Regions from separate parts of the Proteus hauseri genome, predicted to be linked through region 2. Evidence: predicted binding sites of a transcription regulator. Region 2 holds the regulator's gene; each other region holds the start of a gene.

Region 1 (3,271 bases), 800 kb from region 2:
ATGCCTTTCCAGCGCTCATTTAAGAAATGTGCCAGTTGTTGTTCTGATTGATGAGGGGTAGTGACTTGTAAACGATTAAGTAATCCCGCAGCACGGCAAGCACAAAGTTCACCTTGGCAGGTTCCCATCCCCACACGGGTACGACGACGAAGATCAAGTAAATTATTGACGGTTAAAGAATTAACAGCATAACGTACTTCACCTGCGGTGACCGCTTCACATTCACAAACCAAGCTTTTATCAATACGTTCGCTACTAAGTAATTTGTTAGCTAAATCACCGTGACGATATACCGCTGAGCCGCGAATAGGTGCAGGTAACGAAACCACACTACGCAACGCTTGTTCTGCGGATTGGCGAGAACCCGGCAATGCTTCTTCAGCAGTAGTACATTTTGCTGAAATGTTTAACTTCTCACAGATTTTATCTGTTGCCCATTCAGCCATTAAGCGGTAAGTCATTAATTTACCACCTGTAATAGTGATAAACCCTTCTAAACCATCACGCTTAGCGTGGTCAAGTAATACAATACCGCGACTAACATTACGACCAGATGGATCATCATCGCTCGCCACTAAAGGTCGAACACCCGCGTAAGCTCGTAAAATACGCGTTTGCGCTAATTTAGGTGCTAACATTGAACCTTCGCGGATCAAAATATCGACTTCTTCTGGCGTCACATACATATTGTCGATTTGATCATAAGGCACACGGGTTGATGTTGTACCGATTAATGAAATCGTATCACCAGGTACTAAAATATCGGCATCAGCAGGCTTACGACAACGGTTGATCACCATATTGTTGATACGATGACCTAAAATTAACAGCGCCCCTTTTGCAGGAAACATGCGCACTTTTAAATCACCGTATTCTGCGATTTTTTGTCCCCAAATCCCGCCAGCATTAGCGACTATTTGAGCACGGATTTCATACATATTTTTTGCTTGATGATCGTAAACGCGTACACCTTTAACTCGATCACCTTCACGAATCAGCCCCATGACTTCATGATAAGTCAGTACTTTAGCGCCGTGTTCACGGGCATCAAGCATATTAGCGGCCGTTAAACGAAATGGATCCACAGTGCCATCAGGAACACGAACCGCGCCAATCAAGTTAGGGTTTACTGATGGCTCTAAACGAATAGCTTCTTCGGGTGAAATCGCTTGAGCATCAATTCCTGCCGCTTGGCAAGATTGAATAAAGGTTTGCTGAAATTCTAATGAATCTTCAGGTAAGGTGATAAACAGGCCATCCGTTTTTTCAACGCAGTGACGAGCAACCCGTTTTAGAATCATGTTTTCTTCTATGCACTCTCGCGCAGATTCAGGATCAGTCACAGCATAACGCGCTCCGCTGTGTAACAACCCGTGGTTTCGACCGGTTGCACCGGTTGCGATATCGTGTCTTTCCAGTAGGATACAGCGCAATCCACGGCGAGCACAGTCTCTTGCCATGCCTGCGCCTGTAGCGCCACCACCTATAATAATGACATCAGTTTCTGTTACTGGTGAACCGCTCATCATAAAGATGCCCTCTCACATTGCATTCAGCAAACGCTAATTATTCTTTAACGTTAATTATAGTGTATAAGATACACAAAAAATGTGGTTAATGTTTGATAATGAGCAAAAACGAAAGAGAAACGCTCATGAGGGAAAAATTAAAACCACAAGTGTGATACTAATCACAAATAATTTAACAAAATCTATTTCATAAAGTTAACATATCACTCAAAATCATCCATCTTGAAAATTTTTTCGACAACTGAGCAATACCTCACAGTAAATTTGATTGTATAAGTTTACTATTAAGTTCGTTAAAGAAAATTTTTTGATAACTTCACTGTTCGTTTTGTCATTATTTAATGTCAACATATTAAAATAAAGCCATCGGAGGCTAATATGTTAAGTCTGTTTAGACCTGCGCCACATACTGCGCGTTTGCCAAAAGAGCAGATAGATCCTGTCTATCGTCGTTTGCGTTGGCAGATCTTTATGGGGATTTTCTTTGGTTACGCTGCTTATTACTTAGTAAGAAAAAACTTTGCATTAGCAATGCCTTACCTTGTAGAACAAGGATTCTCTAAAGGAGATCTAGGTTTCGCTTTATCAGGTATCTCCATTGCTTATGGCTTCTCCAAATTTATTATGGGGTCGTTTTCTGACCGAGCTAACCCTCGTTACTTCTTACCCGCAGGTCTTATTTTAGCATCATTAGTCATGCTATTTATGGGCTTCGTGCCGTGGGCAACTTCGAGCATTATGGTTATGTTCGTTCTGTTGTTCCTTTGTGGTTGGTTCCAAGGTATGGGTTGGCCTCCTTGTGGACGTACCATGGTTCACTGGTGGTCACAGAAAGAGCGTGGCGGTATCGTTTCTATCTGGAACTGTGCGCATAATGTCGGCGGTGGTTTACCTCCATTACTATTCTTATTAGGTATGGCATGGTTTAACGACTGGAAAGCGGCATTATATATGCCAGCTATAGCCGCTATTTTAGTGGCAATGATTGCATTCGCATTAATGCGCGATACCCCGCAATCTTGTGGCTTACCGTCTATCGAAGAATATAAAAACGACTACCCACCAGATTATAAAGAAACTGACGAACAAGAACTGACTGCAAAAGAAATCTTCATGAAGTATGTTTTCCCTAACAAACTACTGTGGATGATTGCTATCGCTAACGTGTTCGTTTACTTACTGCGTTACGGTGTTCTTGACTGGTCACCAACTTATCTGCGTGAAGTAAAACACTTCGCAATGGATAAATCATCATGGGCTTACTTCTTATACGAATACGCGGGTATTCCGGGCACATTACTGTGTGGTTGGATGTCAGATAAAGTGTTCCGAGGCAACCGTGGTGCGACGGGTGTATTCTTCATGACCTTAGTTACTATCGCCACTATCGTATTCTGGATGAACCCAGCGGGTAACCCAAATATTGATATGGCATGTATGTTGATTATCGGTTTCTTAATCTACGGCCCTGTTATGTTAATCGGCTTGCATGCTCTTGAGCTAGCACCGAAGAAAGCAGCAGGTACAGCAGCAGGCTTTACGGGGCTATTTGGCTACTTAGGTGGTTCTGTTGCGGCAAGTGCTGTCGTAGGTTACACCGTTGACTACTTCGGCTGGGATGGCGGCTTTATGGTCATGATCGGCGGTAGCGCACTGTCTGTCGTGTTATTACTTGTCGTGATGGTTACAGAAACCAAACACAAACGCGAAATGCTTCAGAAGTACGAATAATCACAAATGAC
Region 2 (3,271 bases):
TGGCTCGTCATTATGCAATAACGCGTCATAGTCCTTATAAAACCAAAATTATTGCCTTTCATCATGCTTTTCATGGGCGAACGTTATTTACGGTTTCAGTTGGTGGGCAACCTAAATATGCGGATGGTTTTGGTCCTAAACCTGCCGATATTGTTCATGTGCCTTTTAATGACCTAGAAGCGGTGAAAGCGGTAATGGATGATCATACATGTGCCGTTGTGCTAGAACCCGTTCAAGGTGAAGGCGGGGTTACACCAGCAACAGCTGAATTTATGAGAGGACTTCGAGAGCTGTGTGACAAACACCAAGCGTTATTAGTGCTTGATGAAGTACAAACGGGTATGGGGCGTACAGGCAAGCTATTTGCCTATATGAACTATGATGTTATGCCAGATATCATCACGACAGCAAAAGCATTAGGCAGTGGTTTTCCATTAAGTGCGATGCTGACAACGCAAGAGATTGCTTCTGTAATGGGTGTAGGGACTCATGGTACAACATATGGCGGTAATCCATTAGCATGTGCAGTTGGTAATGTAGCATTTGATTTAATTAATACACCCGCATTGCTTGATGGTGTGCAAATGCGTTATCAATGGATTGTTGACGAATTAACTGCAATCAACCAAAGCTACTCTGTATTTACACAAATTCGAGGTCAGGGTTTGTTAATTGGCGCTGAATTAGCGCCCAAATATGCAGGTAAGGCGAAAGTGCTATTAGGGCTTGCTGCGCAACATGGATTAATGATGTTAAATGCAGGTCCTGATGTAATGCGGTTTACACCGTCATTAATTATTACTCAAGAAGAGTTACAAGAAGGAATGGCGGCATTAAAAGTTGCAGTTGCCGAATTTGTTAAAATAAATTAATGCCTCTTTCCAACTAAAAAACCCCATCAAATCATGATGGGGTTTTATGCAGAAATCATTTTTAATAGCCCATTTTGGAAATGGGCTATTATTTGTTCTAGGTGACTAAACTTAGCGGGTGCCGTAAACGACGATAGTTTTACCGTGTGCAGAGATCAGATTTTGATCTTCCAGCATTTTTAAAATACGGCCTACCGTTTCGCGTGAACAACCTACAATCTGACCAATTTCCTGACGTGTAATTTTAATTTGCATGCCATCAGGGTGGGTCATTGCATCAGGTTGTTTTGCTAAGTTAAGTAAGGTTTGTGCAATACGTCCTGTTACATCAAGGAAAGCAAGGTTACCTACTTTTTCTGATGTTGTTTGCAGTCTATTCGCCATTTGGGCAGAAAGACGCATAAGAATATCAGGATTAACCTGAATTAATTGGCGGAATTTTTTATAGGAAATTTCTGCTACTTCACAGGCTGTTTTTGCTCTAACCCATGCACTACGTTCTTGATCTTCTTCAAATAATCCAAGTTCACCGATGAAATCCCCCTGATTTAGGTAGGAGAGGATCATTTCTTTTCCTTCTTCATCTTTAATAAGAACAGCTACGGAACCTTTAACAATATAATAAAGTGTTTCCGCTTTCTCACCTTGGTGGATCAGCGTGCTCTTGGATGGATATTTGTGAATATGGCAGTGAGACAAAAACCATTCAAGAGTCGGGTCTGTTTGCGGCTTGCCGAGAACCATTCGCGTTATCCTCTGTACGTTAAATGCAGCCTTTCAAAACGGATAGGTTCCCTTTTGAGACAGCATGCTTAAAAATCCTATCTTTACCGATTAACTTCCTGAGAACACGGAAAGTTAATATGGAATAGATTATAATAAATGAGAAAATAATGCATTGATCTTAACCACTATCATCAAGCAGATATTGTTTTTAGCACAGTTAACGCATTAAGTCTCGTTTTACGCAGTCAGCATAATAAACCTATTTGCTAATTGCCAGTTGAATTATGAGAATGTACTCTTTTAGTTTCTGTCTTATTGAGGATAAATAAATGGAAGCACGGGTTAAATGGGTTGAGGATTTATCTTTTCTAGGGGAGTCTTCTTCAGGCCATCAAATCATGATGGATGGTAATTCTGGCGATAAAGCGCCAAGTCCAATGGAAATGCTATTAATTGCAGCTGGTGGATGTAGTGCGATAGATGTCGTGAGTATTTTACGTAAAGGCCGTCACCAAGTGACTGATTGTGAAGTAAAATTAACTTCTAATCGTCGTGAAGAAGCGCCTCGTTTATTTACCGATATCAATTTACATTTTATTGTTTCTGGTAAAGAGCTTACGGATAAAATTGTTGAACGAGCTGTTCAATTATCGGCAGAAAAATATTGTTCGGTTTCTTTAATGTTGGGTAAAGCGGCAACTATTACTCATTCATTTGAAATAAAAGACTCTGAATAAATTTGATATTTTAAAATAGTTTTTAACTAATAAAATAATATCCCTTTTACCGATGGGATATTATTTTTTTACTAAATAGAAATAAGTCTATTTAACTAATTTTTTCACCATTTAATAATTTACTGACTAATGGCGCCATAATTAATTCCATTGCTAAACCTAATTTTCCACCAGGAACAACTATCGTATTTATTGTTGACATAAACGAACCATGTAACATAGCCAGCAGATAAGGAAAGTCAATATCGGTAAGGCCACGAAAGCGGATCACAATAAAGCTTTCATCTAAAGTCGGAATTGCTTTGGCTGAAAATGGATTTGAGGTATCAACAGTAGGCACACGCTGAAAGTTAATATGGGTACGAGAAAATTGAGGAATAATATAATTAATATAGTCATCCATTGAGCGAACGACCGAATCTTTTACGGCTTCTTGAGAATGGCCTCGTTCTGTTGTGTCACGAGTCAATTTTTGTATCCACTCAAGATTGACTATCGGGACAACACCCACCAGTAAATCGACATGTTGTGCAACATTGTGCTCTTGTGTGACAACGCCACCATGTAACCCTTCATAGAAAAGTACATCTGTTTTTTCAGGTAATGGTTCCCAAGGTGTGAAAGTACCTGGTAGCTGATTGTAAGGCGTTGCTTCGTCATAAGAGTGAAGGTATTTACGACACTCGCCTTGGCCTGCTTTGCCGTAATTGTGCAATGTCGAACTTAGTAGGTTAAAATCATTTGCTTCTGGACCAAAATAACTAATGTGCCGACCTTGTTCTTTGGCTTTTCTAATGGCCATATCCATTTCAGGGCGAGTGTAGCGATGAAAACTATCTCCCTCAATTAATGCCGCATTCGCATTAATTTGTTGGAATATTTTACGGAAAGCTTGGCTTGTAGTGGTGGTTCCAGCGCCGCTAGAACCGGTGACGG
Region 3 (3,271 bases), 700 kb from region 2:
ACCTCCTTGCAGTTAAGTGAAATGAGTGTTTAATAAAAAATCGGGGGCATAGTAACCACTTTTTTTTGCTTTGGCAATGGAAAACGAGTTTTGTTTATTATTGATTTTTGGAGAAGATAAAAATAAAAGTAGATTATTTTATTTAAGTTTTACTTTTGTTAACTAACTATTCTAGTTAATGATAAAAACTAAACGGAAAACTAATAAATAACTTTTACTGAGCTTTTTCGACAATAATTTTCATAGTCATCCGTTAATTTTCTATCGGTAATAACAACATCAAATAGCGCTAAATCGCCCATATTTCCTGTTGCTGTTTCATCAAAGCAGTGATATTTCGTTAATAGGATTTTACGAATAGATTTATCCATCGCTTTTTTCTTCATATATAAATCGTCGATGTTGTAACAGGTAACACCAAAATCGAGGTGTACACCTTCAGCGGAGATAAATGCTTTTTTAGGATTAATGCTATCAAGATAAGAAGGTTGAGTTGGGTTATAAAAAGAGTCACTTTTAGGGCGGTATTCTCCACCACAGAGTAATACGGTGGCGTTTTTTTTCTGACTTAATGCAAGAAATACCCGATGTGAATAACAAATTCCCGTGAAGTGAAGGTTATCTGGGATAAGCTCAATTAGAGTGGGAATAGATTGGCCATTATCGAAAAATAACACATCCCCCTCTGAAACCATGCCCGCAGCAAGATTAGGAATATGTAACTCTTGGGTTTGATCTGGCGTAATAATATCGGACGATGTTGCTATTAAGCCAGCATGAGGTTGTGCTAATGCAACAATATAACCACCAAGCAGCGACATCGGAAATGGGTTTTCTGAATCCGAATTTAAATCACGTCGGATAGTCATTTCTGAAACTTCAAGGATCCTTGCGGCATCTTTAAGATGTATGCGACCTGAGCGTTTAATACATTCACTGAGGCGGCGCAAACGTTCGTGCTGTTTGGTCTCTATCACCGAAGGATCCTTGTGTTAATTAATTGCGTGCACCGAGAAAATGCACGCTAACTATAATTAGTAGTTTGATTCTGGTGCATCTGAATCTGTTGCAATAGCCACACTTGCACTAGCACCAATACGTGTTGCACCGGCTTTGATCATATTCAGTGCAGTTTGGCGATCACGAACACCACCAGATGCTTTTACACCAATTTCGTCACCGACTGTTGCACGCATTAAAGCAACATGATGCTCTGTTGCACCCATTGTACTGTATCCTGTTGATGTTTTCACAAAATCAACGCGGATCTCACGACACATTTCACAAACTAAACGTACTTCGTCATCAGTTAATAGGCAAGTTTCTAAAATAACTTTCAGTGTTGTGTTACCACAAGCCGCTTTTACTGCTTCGATATCTTGTTTTACAAAGTCTAAACGACCGCTTTTTAACATACCGATATTGATAACCATATCAACTTCTTGTGCACCTTGGCGAATAGCTTCAGCTGCTTCAAATGCTTTAGTTGCTGTTAAACCCGCACCAAATGGGAAGTCGATAACACAACAGACTTTAACATCACTGCCTTCAAGGCAAGTTCTTGCTAAAGGGATATAAGAAGTGTTAATACAAACAGAGAAGAAACCGTGTTCTACAGCTTCAGCACACAATGTCTTGATTTGTGTTTCAGTTGTATCTGCAGCAAGAAGGGTATGATCGATATAATTAGCTAATGGACGCATAGTGTATTCCTTAATAGAAGATTGTTATTTATCACTCATGTGATTTTGGCAACATATTAGTGCTGTTCTAACACGATAACAATCACAAATGATATTTAAATAACATGATATTGTTATACACCTATCAAAATGTAACTTTTATAACATTATTAATTTCACATAAGAGTAAGAGGCGCTATGGATATTGCAGTGATTGGTTCAAATATGGTGGATTTGATCACCTATATAGACCGTATGCCAAAAGAGGGAGAAACCCTTGAGGCGCCGGCATTTAAAATTGGTTGTGGTGGTAAAGGCGCAAATCAAGCGGTTGCTGCTGCAAAATTGAATTCAAAAGTGATGATGCTAACAAAAGTGGGCGATGATATTTTCGCAGATAACACCATTATGAATTTAGAGTCTTATGGTATTAACACTCGTTATGTGGAAAAAGTACCCGGTACCACAAGTGGGGTTGCGCCTATTTTTGTGACTTCCAAATCATCAAATAGTATTTTAATTGTGAAAGGTGCCAATCAACATTTATCACCAGAAGATATTGATAGAGCGGCAGAGAGCCTGAAAAAGTGCAAAATTATCGTATTGCAATTAGAAATCCCAGTTGAAACGGTCTATCACGCCATTGAGTTTGGTAATAAACACGCAATTCCTGTGTTATTTAACCCCGCCCCCGCTTCAAAAACGTTAGATTTATCTATTGCTGCTCAATGTGATTTTTTTGTTCCTAATGAAACAGAACTTGAAATTTTAACTGCAATGCCAATCACCACAATGGATGAAATCCGAGATGCGGCTAGCTTTTTGCTGAAGAAAGGCTTTAAAAATATCATTGTGACATTAGGTGAAAAAGGCGCGCTGTGGATGAACGGCGAAATAGAGAAATATATTCCAGCAATAGATGTCGATGCTATTGATACCAGTGGTGCCGGCGATGCTTTTATTGGCTGTTTCTCTCACTATTATGTGCACACAGGTAATATTGAAGAGGCGTTAAATAAAGCAGTTATGTTTTCAGGATTAAGTGTTGCAGGTAAAGGGACGCAATCGTCATATCCGAGTATTGAAGAGTTTGGCTTATTTTTATCGAATAAAAATAATTCTATTTAATTGCTAAAGTAACTGCGTTTAATTCTCCTATCTTATTGAGATAGGAGAATATAAAAATAATAGTGCTATCAAATTTAGTTTTGAAAAAACTGCATTAATGCGAGATGTTGGACAATTTCTTACCTATCAAAATATTTTTTCATGAATTTTTATAGTGTGATTAAACTCACAAAATAGTAACAAGTTTAGTTGAAATAAAATTTCACAAGATGTATTTTTGTGTGAAATTTAATTTCATTAAGGTTGTTGCGATGAAAGATGATGCATTGAGCCAATGTCTTATCAATGAGAGTAATCAAGAAACAGCTCAGTTTTCTGAGTTAACAGCATTAGAATTAGTCACCTTGATAAACAGCGCTGATATGACAGTGGCACAAGCAGTGCAGAAGGTGTTACCTGCCGTTGCTCAAACAGTGGAAGCCATTACTGAGCGATTACAAAAAGGTGGACGTATTTTTTAT

What was found. Region 2 encodes CRP, which controls carbon source genes, mostly activating them, when cyclic AMP is high. Its sites were predicted from a motif close to ATGTGANNNNNNTCACAT; they were not measured.
Region 1: the regulator CRP is predicted to act here: its motif matches at 1,679-1,696, upstream of glpT (glycerol-3-phosphate transporter).
Region 3: the regulator CRP is predicted to act here: its motif matches at 1,741-1,758, upstream of deoC (deoxyribose-phosphate aldolase).

Annotation. Positions count from the first base shown of each region.
Region 1 is NZ_CP026364.1:2,041,176-2,044,446, reverse strand. Features, by position in the region: gene glpA (anaerobic glycerol-3-phosphate dehydrogenase subunit A) at 1-1,529, opposite strand, end outside; gene glpT (glycerol-3-phosphate transporter) at 1,908-3,260, shown strand.
Region 2 is NZ_CP026364.1:1,238,973-1,242,243, reverse strand. Features, by position in the region: gene argD (bifunctional acetylornithine/succinyldiaminopimelate transaminase) at 1-872, shown strand, start outside; gene crp (cAMP-activated global transcriptional regulator CRP) at 984-1,616, opposite strand; gene PH4a_RS05645 (OsmC family protein) at 1,928-2,335, shown strand; gene PH4a_RS05640 (phosphoribulokinase) at 2,427-3,271, opposite strand, start outside.
Region 3 is NZ_CP026364.1:1,939,325-1,942,595, forward strand. Features, by position in the region: gene PH4a_RS08915 (DeoR family transcriptional regulator) at 201-977, opposite strand; gene deoC (deoxyribose-phosphate aldolase) at 1,035-1,703, opposite strand; gene rbsK (ribokinase) at 1,881-2,810, shown strand; gene murQ (N-acetylmuramic acid 6-phosphate etherase) at 3,062-3,271, shown strand, end outside.